One region of the Pseudoalteromonas sp. 2CM41L genome, then DNA from elsewhere that is predicted to be linked to it. Evidence: predicted binding sites of a transcription regulator. Region 1 holds the regulator's gene; the other holds the start of a gene.
What was found. Region 1 encodes MetJ, which represses methionine synthesis genes. Its sites were predicted from a motif close to TAGACGTCTAGACGTCTA; they were not measured.
Positions count from the first base shown of each region.

Region 1 (7,501 bases):
GGCTGCCTCTTGCAACTGCTGCTTGCTGGCTTGCTCCGCTACATCACTTAGCTCTTGCGCTAACACAGCTAAAGCCGTGTGTTTAGCACCGGCTTTTAATAACTCTTCAATTAATGCTGTTTGGTGATTACTCAATTGCAGCAAAATATCAGCAACGGCTTGCTTATCTTGTTGTTGATAACTTTGCCACAGCGAAACCAATGTATCGGTGGTTTTACCCGCAGCAGATACAACCACGCAATCGCCAGGCTGTGTGTGGCCAATAATTATTTTTGCCACACTTTGATAACGCTCGCCCGAGCTTAAGCTCGAGCCGCCAAATTTATGTACACTGTTTACCATACTCAATCACCACAACGCTGGATGAGCAGCCTGCTGCTTTACATCACCATTGGCATTGCCTGCAGCTTTACCAACGCGCCCTACATTTTTATTTTGCCCAGGTTTAACTAAGTTAAATACACGTTCAAAATCAGCCAGTAGGTCTTCTACATCTTCAATACCGACCGAAATACGAATTAGCGTATCGCCCACACCCGCCTCTAAACGTGCTTGAGCGTCCATACCTGCGTGAGTCATGGTCGCAGGATGACAAATTAAACTCTCAACTCCACCTAACGATTCTGCTAAGCTAAATTCTTTAAGGCTTGTTAAAAACGCCGCAGCATCATTCACATCGCCTTTAATATCAAAACTAACCATACCACCAAACCCGAGCTGTTGGGCTTTAGCAAGCGCATGTTGAGGATGCGATTCAAGGCCTGGGTAGTAAACTTGGCTAACATACTCAGAGCTTTCTAGGTATTTAGCAATTGCCAGGGCATTTTCTTGGTGCTGTTTTAAACGCACATTTAAAGTACGTAAACCACGTAACGTTAAATAGCTATCAAATGGTGCGCCGGTAATACCAATGTTATTGGCCCACCAAGCAAGCTCATCACCAAGCTCTTGTGTTGCAGCAACAACTGCACCGCCTACAACATCAGAATGGCCGTTTATATATTTAGTGGTTGAGTGCACAACAATATCTACGCCAAACTTAATTGGGTTTTGTAATGCCGGTGATAAAAAGGTGTTATCGGCGGCCACTAATGCACCGCACTGTTTTGCTATATCCGTCACGGCTTTAATATCCGTTAGGCGCAGCACAGGGTTACTTGGTGTTTCTATCCAAATTAATTTAGGTTTAATGGTTAAAATTTGTTCTAGGCTTTCTGGTTTAGTTAAATCAAGTACTTTAAGTTTAAGCAAGCCGCGCTTTTCTAACGACGTAAATAAACGGTAGCTGCCGCCATAACAATCGTGAGGAATAACCAATGTATCATCGTTATTTAATAACTGTGTGGCTAAGTGCACTGCTGCCATGCCCGTAGCAGTAATAATTCCGCGTGCGCCACCTTCAAGCTCTGCTAGAGTGTCAGCTAAAATATCGCGATTAGGATTACCACTGCGTCCATAGTCGTATGCGCGCTTAGTATCAAAATCGGCAAACGAATAAGTCGTCGATAAATAAATTGGCGGTACAACGGCGCCATGATGTTTATCGGCATCAACCCCATTTCGTACAGCAATGGTTGCTTTGTTTTTTTCGCTCATATTCGTCACCTGATTAATTTGGATGTTTAGACGTCTAAAAGAGTAAGTTATCCATTATAATAAGTCAAAGCTTTTAAAGCTCTAGATGGCTAAAAATAACAGATGTGTAAAGCTTCAATGAGGCTGTATTTACTATTACAGCCAGCTTATTAAGATAGATTGCTATCTATTATTTGACTATCTTTTTTAAAACGATAGAATTTCACGCATATTTACACGCTTTTTACGCCGTGTGAGAAATTAATAATCTGAGGCAACGATACATCTTATGGCTAAATGGAATGGTGAGTATATTCACCCATACGCAGAACACGGGAAAAAATCAGAGCAAGTTAAAAAGATCACCGTTTCGATCCCGCTAAATGTATTAAAAGTATTAACTGATGAGCGTACACGTCGTCAAATAAACAACCTGCGTCATGCAACAAACAGCGAGTTACTATGCGAAGCGTTTTTGCATGCCTTTACAGGCCAGCCATTACCTAATGATGATGACCTACGTAAAGATAACGCAGAAAAAGTACCTGAAGAAGTTAAAAAAATAATGCAAGAAATGGGTTTAGAAGTGCCTATTTTAGACGAAGAATAAAACGTCTTTTTAAACAAAAAAACCTCAGCATGCTGAGGTTTTTTTGTTTAAGCGCTATATATTACGCCATATAATTTTCCGGTAAGTCAATTTGTGCTACGCCCGATTCAACAGCAGCAATAGCAACCGCCTTGGCTATACGTGGTAATAAACGCGGGTCCATCGGTTTAGGAATAATGTAATCTGCACCAAATTCGAGCTTTTCTACACCCGCTGCTTTTAATACTTGCTCAGGCACTGGCTCTTTAGCAATACTACGAATAGCTTCAACAGCGGCTATTTTCATTTCATCGTTAATTGCGCTTGCACGTACATCAAGTGCACCACGGAAAATAAACGGGAAACATAAAACATTATTAACTTGGTTAGGGAAATCAGAACGCCCCGTTGCCATAATTAAGTCTTTACGTGCACTGTGCGCAAGCTCAGGTGCAATTTCAGGATCTGGGTTTGAACATGCAAACACCACTGGCTTATCGGCCATTAGTTTTAGATCTTCAGGTGCAAGTAAGTTAGGACCCGATACACCTACAAACACATCAGCATCAGCAATTACATCTTGTAGAGTACGCTTATCTGTATTGTTAGCAAAAAGCTGTTTGTATTCGTTTAAGTCATCGCGGCGAGTATGAATAACCCCTTTGCGGTCTAGCATATAAATATGTTCGCGCAGTGCACCACACTTAATTAACAGCTCCATACAAGCAACCGCTGCTGCGCCTGCACCTAAACATACAATAATGGCATCTTCTATTGATTTGCCCTGCACTTCTAAGGCGTTAAGCATACCTGCCGCAGTTACAATAGCGGTACCGTGTTGGTCATCATGAAAAACCGGAATACTGCAACGCTCAATAAGTGCTTTTTCAATTTCAAAACACTCTGGCGCTTTAATATCTTCTAAGTTAATACCACCAAACGTGTCGGCAATATTAGCCACTGTATTTATAAAGTCTTCGGTGGTGCGATGCTTAACTTCAATATCAATAGAATCTAAGCCAGCAAAACGTTTAAATAAAAGCGCCTTACCTTCCATAACAGGTTTAGAGGCTAATGGCCCCAAATTACCCAAACCTAAAATTGCCGTACCATTACTGATCACCGCAACCATATTACCTTTACCGGTATATTTATATGCATTGGCTGGGTCTGCTGCAATTTCGCGCACAGGCTCTGCAACACCAGGGCTGTATGCTAATGCTAAGTCTTGCACCGTTTCGGCTGGTTTTGTTAGCTCAATGCTGATTTTGCCTGGAACGGGGTGAGAGTGGTAGTGTAATGCTTGTTCACGAAAATCTGACATAACGCGATGGTATCCTGCAATTTAAGTTAAGTGAGAGGGAGTATGGGGCTAAGATACTCTTATTATTTTTAAATTCCAAGCAATATCAGGTCTATCCTGTTATATGCTATATCCGTTAATTTTAAGTGATTTATCAGCAACTTCGCTAAAAGTTATCAATATTAAACAAATAAAAATTCATTCAAAAAGTGCTTTTTGAGGTTCATTTTGCCCTGCCAATATTTTTGTAAAATAGCAGAATATTAAAATAGTAAAATGCACCAATATGGCGCGTTTATCACCGTTAAAAACAAATATCGCCACGATAAGCACTTTTAGCAGCTTGGTTAAAAATTAACGTATAAAAAATATAGAGAAGAATTGTGAGTTTGTCTGCAAAGGTTTATGCATATTCAGAATAAGAACAGGAAATAGTTATGCACACGTAGTACGGCAACAATCGGTAATTTTTTCGTAAAAATGATGAATTTTAGGCACAAAAAAAGCACCCTAAGGTGCTTTTTTTACTAAACAGCAATAATTACTTCTTGCTGCTAAGTGCACCGAAGCGCTTGTTGAAGCGATCAACACGGCCGCCAGTGTCTAAAATCTTTTGCTTACCAGTGTAAAACGGGTGACACGCAGAACATACGTCTAGGTGAATGTCTTTACAAAGAGTAGAACGAGTTTCGAATTTGTTTCCGCATGAACATGTTGCAGAAATTGCTTCGTACTTAGGGTGAATACCTTCTTTCATAGGAACCTCTAGTTAAGGCCGCATCGCTCTCCAAACCCGAAGTCTGGCACCATACGTCGTTAAAACAAATTTATAGGCCGCGGATTTTATCCAACTAGCTTGTCCCGCACAAGCTTTAATTACGCTTTTTGCCAAAAAAGTAACCAACCAGCGCTACCGCATCCATTTGTATGTAGGTTTTTAGCCTTATTTTTAGTACATTAAGCTATTACCCTTTATCACATGAGTTGTTATGCGTTTTGTTGAAGTTGCTATTAAAGTTCCGTTACCACGCACCTTTGATTATAAAATAGATGAACAACTCATCTCGCCCTCGGCGCCTATTATGCCAGGGATGCGTGTTTTAGTGCCTTTTGGCAATCAAAAGAAAGTAGCGGTTGTTCTCGCTCTTAAAACGCATACCGACGTACCAGATAACAAAATTAAAGCGGTTACTGAGGTTATTGACCAAACTCCTATTTTATCATCACAGCATTTAGAACTGCTTAGCTTTACTGCACGCTATTATTGCTATCCGCTCGGCGAAACCATACACATTGCGCTGCCAGGTGCGCTTCGCCAAGGTGAAAACCCAGATAAAACCAGCATTAACATGATTAGCCTTACCGAAAAAGGCGCAAAGGTTCCATCATTAAAAGCGAAAACTCAGCTAAATTTATTAAAGCAACTCGCGCAATCGGGTAAGTCGTCGATAACCGAGCTAAAAGCGCTCGGCTTTAGTAAAAAAACAATAGATGCCTTAATAGGTAAAGAGCTTATAACCCAAAGCATTGAGCATGATAATCAATGGCAAAGCGTTGCGCCCACAGTCGGCACCAAGCCAGTACTAAATAAAGAGCAAGCCGTAGCGTGCACTACAATAAATCAAAGTGTTGGCTTTAAGAGCTTTTTATTAGAAGGTGTGACAGGCAGTGGTAAAACCGAAGTGTATTTACAATGCCTAGAAGAAGTCCTTAAACGTGGCGAGCAAGCCTTAGTGCTGGTGCCTGAAATAGGCTTAACACCACAAACTGTTAACCGATTTCGTCGTCGCTTTCCCGATACGCCAATTATGCTATGGCACTCTGCCCTAACCGATAACGAACGCTTGCAAACATGGCGTTTTTGCGAAAAAGGCAGCTGCGCAATTGTAATAGGTACCCGTTCGAGTATTTTTCTACCTTTTTTAAAGTTAGGAATGATAGTGGTTGATGAAGAGCATGACTCTTCATTTAAACAGCAGGATACTTTACGCTACCACGCACGCGATTTAGCCGCTTATCGGGCATTTCAGCACAAAATACCGCTTATTTTAGGCAGTGCCACCCCTGCGCTCGAAACACTGCACAAAGCTATAAACAACAAATACCAACTTTTAAGCCTTACAGAGCGCGCACAAACTGCGACCGATAATCAGTTTATGTTGCTCGATATGAAAGGCCAGCCCGACCAAGCGGGTATTGCACACGCAAGTCTTGCCACTATGCGCCAACATTTAAACCGTGGTAAGCAAGTTATGGTGTTTTTAAATCGTCGTGGCTTTTCTCCTACGCTAATTTGTCACGAATGCGGGTGGCTGAGTGAGTGTAATCGCTGCAGCACCAGCGCAACCTTTCATAAAGCCATTGGCCAAATGATTTGCCACCACTGTGGAGAGCAACACCCAGTACCTCACCAGTGTCCTGATTGCGGTAGCACACAAATTTTTCCTAACGGTAAAGGCACCGAACAAATTGAAGAATTTTTATCGAGTGAATTCCCCGATACACCCGTAACCCGCATCGACCGCGATTCAACCCGCCGTAAAGGGAGCTTAGAAAAAGCCTTAGAGGAGATAAACCAAGGCGGGGCGCGTATTTTAGTGGGCACACAAATGTTGGCTAAAGGTCATCATTTTGCCGATGTTAGCTTAGTGCTTATATTAGATGTAGATAGCGGCTTGTACTCGTGCGATTTTAGAGCCACAGAGCATTTAGCCCAGCTGGTAACTCAAGTTGCTGGGCGCGCGGGTCGCTCTGGTGAGCCAGGCCAAGTATTACTGCAAACCCACTTTCCTGAACACCCTTTATTGCAGGACTTAGTAAATAATGGCTACCAAGATTTTGCCCGTTTTGCTTTAAGTGAGCGTGATGATGCCGACCTTCCACCCATTACCAATATGGCTATAGTTAGAGCACAAGGGCACAGTATTAAGCTCGTTGTCGATTTTTTGACGGATTTGGTTCCTGTTAACGGTGTATCTGGTATACAATTGCTCGGTCCAATTCCTGCTCCACTAGAAAGAGTGGCGGGTATGTACCGGTTTCAATTGCATATTCAAGCGCAAGACCGCAAAGTATTGCATCAGTATCTTGCGCAAATGGTCGATTATTTAAGCACCAGCAAACTTGCACAAAAAGTGCGCTGGAGTCTTGATGTTGACCCTATAGACATGATTTAGGTTAAAGCCAAATGGCACAGCACGATTATATTAATAAAAAACCAGCGGGTAGAAAAAACACCAAGCAAGCCCCTGCTAAAAAACCATTTCCTATACTTTTAGTTGTTATTACTGTTTTGTTTGTAGGCGGCTTTGCTTACGGCTTATGGTTTATTAAAAATAACGCCGACCCTGAGCTTGTTGAGCAGCAGGCGCACCCTAAAACAGCTGAAAAAGTAGAAATAGCTAAACCTCGCGCTCCTAAGTTCATTGAAGAAATTAAAGAGCACGAGATCCAAGTTGAAGTAAGAGAAATTGAGCAAAAAGGCCCCTATGTTATGCAGTGTGGGTCGTTTAGAACACACGCACAAGCCGAAACCCTCAAAGCTAAAATTGCCTTTGCGGGCTTAATTTCTGAAATTAAAAAGACCACAGGTACTAATGGTGTTTGGTATAAAGTGCGTTTAGGCCCTTATAAAACAAAGCGCCAAGCCGAAAGCGACAAAAACAAACTCAAGCGAGTGCATGTTGTTAGCTGCGGAATTTGGGGCTGGACTTGAAATTAGTCCATTCACCCATATAACCTCATCATAATCGTTTTTTACAAGCTGCCCCCGCAGCTTGATGATGAGGAATAACATGACCACTATCGTAAGTGTACGCCGCGACAATAAAGTAGTAATTGGTGGCGACGGCCAAGTTTCACTTGGTAATACCGTAATGAAGGGCAACGCCCGTAAAGTTCGACGCCTTTATAATGGCAAAGTAATTGCTGGTTTTGCCGGCGGTACTGCTGATGCCTTTACCCTTTTCGAACGCTTTGAAAGCAAACTAGAAATGCACCAAGGTAACCTCACTAAAGCCGCTGTAGAAATGGCC
Region 1 covers NZ_JALNTN010000020.1:16,984-24,484, forward strand. Annotated here, with positions in the region: gene metL (bifunctional aspartate kinase/homoserine dehydrogenase II) at 1-342, opposite strand, end outside; gene metB (cystathionine gamma-synthase) at 349-1,596, opposite strand; gene metJ (met regulon transcriptional regulator MetJ) at 1,865-2,185, shown strand; gene MTF64_RS17885 (malic enzyme-like NAD(P)-binding protein) at 2,247-3,488, opposite strand; gene rpmE (50S ribosomal protein L31) at 4,009-4,224, opposite strand; gene priA (primosomal protein N') at 4,457-6,643, shown strand; gene MTF64_RS17900 (SPOR domain-containing protein) at 6,655-7,182, shown strand; gene hslV (ATP-dependent protease subunit HslV) at 7,262-7,501, shown strand, end outside.

Region 2 (7,501 bases), on a different contig from region 1:
AAATAAACAGCTAAGGCGCCGTGAAGCACATTTACGTGAGCACGACAAAGTATGCCCCGTTACCGGTGTTTATACAGCCGAATACTTGCAAAGCGTGTTAAACACCCAGCTTAAGGCGCCGCAGCCAGTTTTATTAGCCGCTATTGATATCCGCGACTTCGCGAGTTTTAATAATGAGTTTGGTTTTAGCGAAGGGGATCGACTGCTACGCGAAATAAGCGAGCTGATATTAATGAACTGTCGGTTAAGCGATGTGGTATGTCGTTATGCGGGAGACTGTTTTATGGTGCTAATGCCAGCCACATCAAAGCAGCAAGGCCAAGAGCTTCTTAGGCAAATAACAGCCGCATTAAAACATTGTGCTTTTAAAGTAGAAGGCTCTGGGCTTGCTAAGTTTCAGTGTGTAACTACCCATATCATACAAGCGCAAAAAAGTGATACAGCTCACATGCTAATGCAACAATTGCACAGCGGCCTACAACTACAAAAACAACAAAGAGCCACCAGCAGTGAACAGTTATGTTAGCTTAAGTGACAAGTATTTAACTGCACAGGGGCTTATAACTGCCGTTGTAGAGCTTGCGCAAAGTAGGGGGGTTGCCTTACATAAGTTGTTACGCGGCACCGGGATTTTTGAACAAGACTTACTCAGCGTTGAACATTGCTTTAGTTTAGAGCAGCAAGTTAAATTACTAAGTCAATTTAAACGCCTAATGAACACCCCCGACAGCGGTTTTTTACTAGGGAGTCAATTAGTTAACGATTCAAGTAGCGCAGCACAAAGTGTATTGTACAGCGCTAAACTAGGAGCGGCTCTGTTACAAATACAGCGAGCGCATTTACAGCTTTGCCCTTTGTTTTTTAGTCAGCACTATGTAAGTAATCAGCAATTTTATATTTTTTTAAATGCTGCTATAGGGCTTGATGACGACCTACATAACTACATTTTAGAAATTTACAGTGCTGCGTTTTATAGTTTATTAAAGCGTTTAAGCCCGCACTATCCGCAATGTGAGTTCGACTTTAGCTTTAAGCGACCGCGTCATATTCATCAGTACGAGCAACATTTAGGTTTAAAGCTGCGTTTTGAGCAGCCAACGACTCGTTGGGTAATTAGCAAAACATTACTTCGCCAAGCTAACCCGTACGCCAGCGAATTACGCTTTATGCAAGCACGCGCTCAATTGGCTGTAAAATTACACGCAAAATACACCTTTATAGAGGCTGTTTGGCGCTATTTACACACTTATAACGAGGCAAGTTTAGAGCAAACCGCCCAGTATTTTGCCATGAGCCCAGCCACGTTTAAACGAAAACTAAAATGCCATAATATGCGCTTTTCGAGCTTAGTTGATGAGCAAAATAAACATAAAGCCATTTATTTACTTACCTTGCGCGCTAAGTGCAATGAGCAAGTTGCTGAGCGTTTGGCATTTTACGATATTCCTAACTTTAGGCGGGCATTTAAACGTTGGACAGGGCTAACCCCAAGCCAGTTAAAAGTATAAAGCGCACAGGTTAATACTTATTTTAAAAACTAGCAGCCTGCTCAATCACTATTGCATGGCGCTGCGCTAAACGCGTATGGTCTCTGTCGTAGCCGCCACCAATAACACTGGCAATAGCGGTGTTATGTTCAAGGCAGCGCTTAAACACTAAATGGTCACGCTGTTTAATGCCGTCCCAGCTTATATCTAGTTTGCCTAAGCCATCGTCTTGCCAAATATCTACACCGGCATCGTATAGGACTAAATCGGGGTTGAGTTCTTTTAGTAAAAACTGCAGCGTATCATCCACAATGGCTAAGTATTCTGCGTCTTGCATATTGTTAGCAAGGCCTATGTCTAAATCGCTGGGGGATTTTCTAAACGGGAAGTTTTTTTCGCAGTGTATAGAGCAGGTATACGCATACGGCTGATGTGCAAGCATTGCAGCTGTGCCATCGCCTTGGTGTACGTCTAAATCAAAAATGAGCACGTTGGTCACTTCACCGCTTTGTATTAATGTTTGCGCGGTAAAGGCTAAGTCGTTCACCATACAAAAACCTGAGCCAAAATCAGTGTGTGCATGGTGCGTACCACCTGCTAAATGACAGGCTAAGCCATGCTTTAATGCTAAGCGTGCAGTTTGTAACGTGCCTTGTGGGGCGGTGAATGTACGGTCCATTAGCGGTTGCGACCAAGGTAAGCCAATGCGGCGCATGGCTTTTTCGTCTAGGCGGTTATGCCATAAATCGTGAATGTAGTTTTCGCAGTGTACCAGTTCAAGTGGCTCGGGGGAGCCCAAAATAGGCTCTACTAAATTATTACCTGCAATGCCTAAACCTTTAACCTGCTCATATAAATGAGCAAATTTACTCATTACAAATCGGTGCTTAGGGTCAAAGCTAAACGAATAATTACTGTGATAGACCAAAGGTAAGTGAGGGTTTAGGCGCATAACCATATCAATAATAAAGTTTGCGCTATGGTAATAAACTTAACTAATGGAGTCTATTGCCGCTATTTAATCAATGAGGCAAGCTCGCGATGAAGTAATTGTTCATCGGCTAAATTAAGTTCAACTAACCGTTTTAAATAGGTAATGCTGTTTATATCTATATGGTGGCATTTTAGGCCGATGTGTTGATCTTCTATGTGGCAAATAAACACCTCCATTTTTATTTCTATATCGCTTTGTGGCAAGGTAAAGCGCAAGGTGGCTTCGCTATTTTTTGTGCCACTAAACGCCGCGCATTTAGTAATGAGTGCGCCATGTAAAGATACATCGAGTAATTTGCATGGGTAGCTCTCTCCTGCAAATTCTAATTGGGCCGCGGTTGAAAAAAGAATACGCGAGAACTGACGTCGATTTTCCATAAAACGAGTTGCCTTTATTGTAATATTTAAATCAAGCATAGCGGGAAATAGCCCATAGCGATAAAAAATGGCATAAAAAAACCCCGCATAAATGCAGGGTTTATTATATCAGTTAACAATTAACCAATTTTTTTGTACTTAATACGCTTAGGTTGTGCAGCTTCTGCGCCTAAGGTCTTTTTAAGCCACTCTTCGTATTCAGTGTAGTTACCATCGAAAAAGTTAATTTGGCCTTCGTCGCGGTAATCTAAAATGTGTGTTGCAATACGGTCGAGGAACCAACGGTCATGCGATATACACATTACACACCCTGGGAACTCTAAAATAGCATTCTCAAGGGCGCGTAGTGTTTCAACATCAAGGTCATTGGTTGGCTCATCCAGTAGTACTACGTTACCACCCGCTTTTAAAAGTTTAGCAAGGTGTAAACGGTTACGCTCACCACCTGATAAATCTTTTACAAACTTTTGCTGATCGTTACCTTTAAAGTTAAAGCGGCTAACGTATGCACGGCTTGGGAACTCAAAGTTACCAATTTTTAGTACGTCTTGTCCGTCAGATATTTCTTCAAATACAGTTTTGCTTTCGTCCATGTTGCCACGGAACTGATCAACCGTTGCTAATTCTACTGTTTCACCAATGCTAATATCACCGCTGTCAGGTTGCTCTTCGCCGCTTAGCATTTTAAATAGGGTTGATTTACCCGCGCCATTGGCACCGATAATGCCCACTATCGCGCCTTTTGGCATACTAAAGCTTAAATCGTCGATTAATACGCGGTCGCCAAAACTCTTACGTAAGTTATTAACTTCAAGCACTTGGTCGCCTAAACGCGGACCAGGTGGAATAAATAGCTCGTTAGTTTCGTTACGCTTTTGGTAATCAGACTGTTGTAGCTCACTAAACTGCGCCATACGCGCTTTAGACTTAGCTTGGCGACCTTTAGGGTTTGAACGTACCCACTCAAGCTCTTGAGCAATTGATTTTTGACGTGCTTTTTCAGATTTTTGCTCTTGTTGTAAGCGCGCATCTTTTTGCTCAAGCCAAGAAGAGTAGTTACCTTCCCACGGAATACCTTCACCACGGTCAAGCTCTAGTATCCAGCCAGCTACATTATCAAGGAAGTAACGGTCATGCGTTACCGCCACAACAGTGCCTTCGTAATCATGTAAGAAGCGCTCAAGCCAAGCAACCGACTCAGCATCTAAGTGGTTAGTAGGCTCATCGAGAATAAGCATATCTGGTTTTTCGAGTAATAAACGACAAATAGCAACACGGCGGCGCTCACCACCTGAAAGGTGCTCAATTTTAGCATCCCACTCAGGTAAACGAAGTGCATCAGCAGCGCGTTCTAAAACGTTATCAATGTTGTGACCATCGTGCGCTTGAATAATCGCTTCAAGCTCGCCTTGCTCTTTTGCTAGGGCGTCAAAGTCAGCGTCTTCCATTGCGTACTCGTTGTACACTTCGTCAAGGCGGTTAAGGGCATGTTTTACTTCGCCAACAGCTTCTTCAACTATTTCGCGTACTGTTTTGCTTTCGTCCAGCACTGGCTCTTGCGGTAAGTAACCAATTTTAGTACCAGGTTGAGGGCGAGCTTCACCTTCAAAGTCTTGATCAACACCGGCCATAATGCGAAGTAATGTAGATTTACCAGCACCATTTAAACCTAGCACACCAATTTTAGCGCCAGGGAAAAAGTGCAACGAAATATCTTTTAAAATTGTGCGCTTAGGTGGCACAACTTTAGATACTCGACTCATCGAGAATATAAACTTATCAGGTAAAACCATGGAGGAAAGCCTTCAAATAATAATAAAAATTTCAATGTTGTATTGTAGTGGCTCACGGGTGAAACAGTCAACGAATGGCGTATAGAACAATACGCTAATCTAAACGGTACTTTATTTTCTTGCCCATTTAAAACACCACTATGACAGGATTTCTATTGTGTAAAATTCTGTAATCTATTGTTTTATATTGTTCAAACACATTTCATTTTTAACAAAAGTGGTACAGTATATTTACAAACTGTAAAGTATAAGCAAATTATACAGGCAGACCACTCTTAGTCGTTGTAAAACATCGCATAATTAAATATTACAAAGGTTTAAAGGAATGAACATGAAAACAGTTACAAAGTTAGGGGCATTACTTTTAGGTTTATACTCATTTTCGAGCCAAGCAGACATACTCCAGGTAAATGGTTATTACCAAGGAGTAGGGATAGGGTCTACGCAAATTGATGTATACGAGAGTGATAGCATACGATTTACAACACTATACGGCCAGTTTGGCTATCAGTTTTCGCGATACTTTGCGATAGAAGGTCGTGTAGGTTTTGGTTTAAATGACGAATCAACGCCGCTAAATGGGCTTGTTTACGCGCGAAACCCGCTAGATGGTTCGTTAACCTCAGAATCTATTAAGAGCGAAATTGACTCAAGCCTTGATTTGCAAACAAGTATATTTGTGAAAGCTAATTATCCCATTTCAATTCGGGCAGATGTGTTTTTATTTGGTGGCTATGGTAGAAATAAATTAAGTTACAATGAAGGTGAAATAAGAAACCTTGCAGAATCAATAACTGGCTCAGATACAAATTCTACGTTAATCACTGAGCAAAATTATGACGAAGGCGGTGTAACGTACGGTACTGGGATTGACTATAGGTTAACTCAACGCTGGCAATTAAGCGCTGAATACCAATATTTTGATACAGACGAAGGTGATATTTACGCTCTTAATTTATCTGTAAATTATCGTTTTTAATTGAAATAACGCTACTGGTTTTAGTAGCGCGACCTCAATACAGTTAAACAAAATATTTCAATATAAATGCATTCCTCCTGATCTATAACTTTTTGTAAATCTGATAAAATCATGAATAAATTTCATTTAGACATCTATACATCTAGAGGTTGATATTTTTAGCATACTGTTCATAATGAGAGCGTATAAATTCTCGGTTTTTATGAGTAGGAGTAAAAAATATGCCAATTACAGTGAAAGACGAGCTACCGGCTATTGCCCGTTTACGTGAAGAAAACGTGTTTGTAATGCCAAAAAGTCGCGCAAAAACGCAAGAAATTCGTCCTATGCGTTTGGCTATTTTAAATTTAATGCCTAATAAAGTAGAAACCGAAGTGCAGTTTATTCGTTTGCTTGCCAATTCTCCTTTACAAGTAAATGTAGAGCTATTACGCCTAGATACACACCGTAGCAGTAGCAATTCAGAAGAGCACCTAGATACCTTTTACCGTTATTTTTCAGAAGTGAAAGACAATAACTACGATGCGTTAATTGTTACCGGCGCGCCACTCGCACACCTTGAATACGACGATGTTGCGTACTGGGATGAGCTAAAAGTGATTATTGATTGGGCAGAGCAGCACGTTACCTCTACGCTGTTTTCGTGCTGGGCGGCGCATGCCGCGTTGTATCATCGTTACAATTTAAAACGCGATTTAAAAGAAGATAAACTTTGTGGTGTGTTTACTCACCAGTGTTACTTTGATCACGGGGCACTTACTCGTGGCTTCGACGACACCTTTTTAGTGCCGCACTCACGTTATGGCCACATAGATATAAATAAAATAAATGCCTGCGACGATATAGTCGTGCTGGCAGGCTCTGAAAAAGTAGGCGCTTACTTAATGAAAAATAAGTCGGGCAGCCAAGTGTTTATAACCGGCCACCCAGAATACGATGCCGACACATTAAAAGCAGAGTACGAGCGCGATTTACAAAAAAGTCCTGATGCGCCAAAACCCGAAAACTATTTTCCAGATAACGATGCAAGCAAAAAGCCGTCAAAAACGTGGCAAAGCCATGCCTTTTTACTGTTTTCGAACTGGTTAAATTACTACGTGTACCAAACTACACCTTATGATATTAATTTAGTTAGCCAAGATGTGAGGACTAACAACTATGCCGAATAACGTGCAAAACAATAATAAACACAGCGAATTAAGCGCTGCATTAAAAGAGCGTATTTTAATTTTAGATGGTGCCATGGGTACCATGATCCAAACTCACAAGCTTGAAGAAGAAGACTACCGAGGCGAGCGCTTTAAAGACTGGCACGTACTAATAAAAGGCAATAACGATTTATTAAGCCTTACAAAACCTGAGTTAATAACCGATATACATCGCAGCTTTTTAGCCGCCGGTGCAGACATTATTGAAACCAATACCTTTAACTCAACCACCATTTCGATGGAAGATTACGACATGGCAAGCATAAGCCGTGAGGTAAACTTAGAGTCGGCCAAACTCGCACGCGCAATATGTGACGAATTCACCGCTAAAAACCCAGAAAAACCACGCTATGTAGCCGGTGTGTTAGGGCCAACCTCTAAAACCTGCTCAATTTCGCCAGATGTAAACGACCCTGGTTATCGCAATATTACCTTTGATAAGCTGGTTACTGCCTATGTTGAGTCTACTCTTGCATTAATGGAAGGCGGCGCTGATTTAATACTTATCGAAACCATTTTCGACACGCTAAATGCAAAAGCGGCCTCATTCGCAGTAGAAGAAGCGTTTGAGCAAGCAGGACGTACATTACCCGTAATGATCTCGGGCACAATTACCGATGCCTCTGGGCGTACGCTTTCGGGGCAAACCACCGAAGCATTTTA
Region 2 covers NZ_JALNTN010000011.1:3,119-10,619, reverse strand. Annotated here, with positions in the region: gene MTF64_RS13105 (GGDEF domain-containing protein) at 1-526, shown strand, start outside; gene MTF64_RS13100 (AraC family transcriptional regulator) at 510-1,508, shown strand; gene MTF64_RS13095 (histone deacetylase) at 1,531-2,439, opposite strand; gene MTF64_RS13090 (PilZ domain-containing protein) at 2,502-2,858, opposite strand; gene ettA (energy-dependent translational throttle protein EttA) at 2,978-4,651, opposite strand; gene MTF64_RS13080 (outer membrane beta-barrel protein) at 4,983-5,630, shown strand; gene metA (homoserine O-succinyltransferase) at 5,852-6,799, shown strand; gene MTF64_RS13070 (homocysteine S-methyltransferase family protein) at 6,789-7,501, shown strand, end outside.
Region 2: the regulator MetJ is predicted to act here: its motif matches at 5,758-5,775, upstream of metA (homoserine O-succinyltransferase).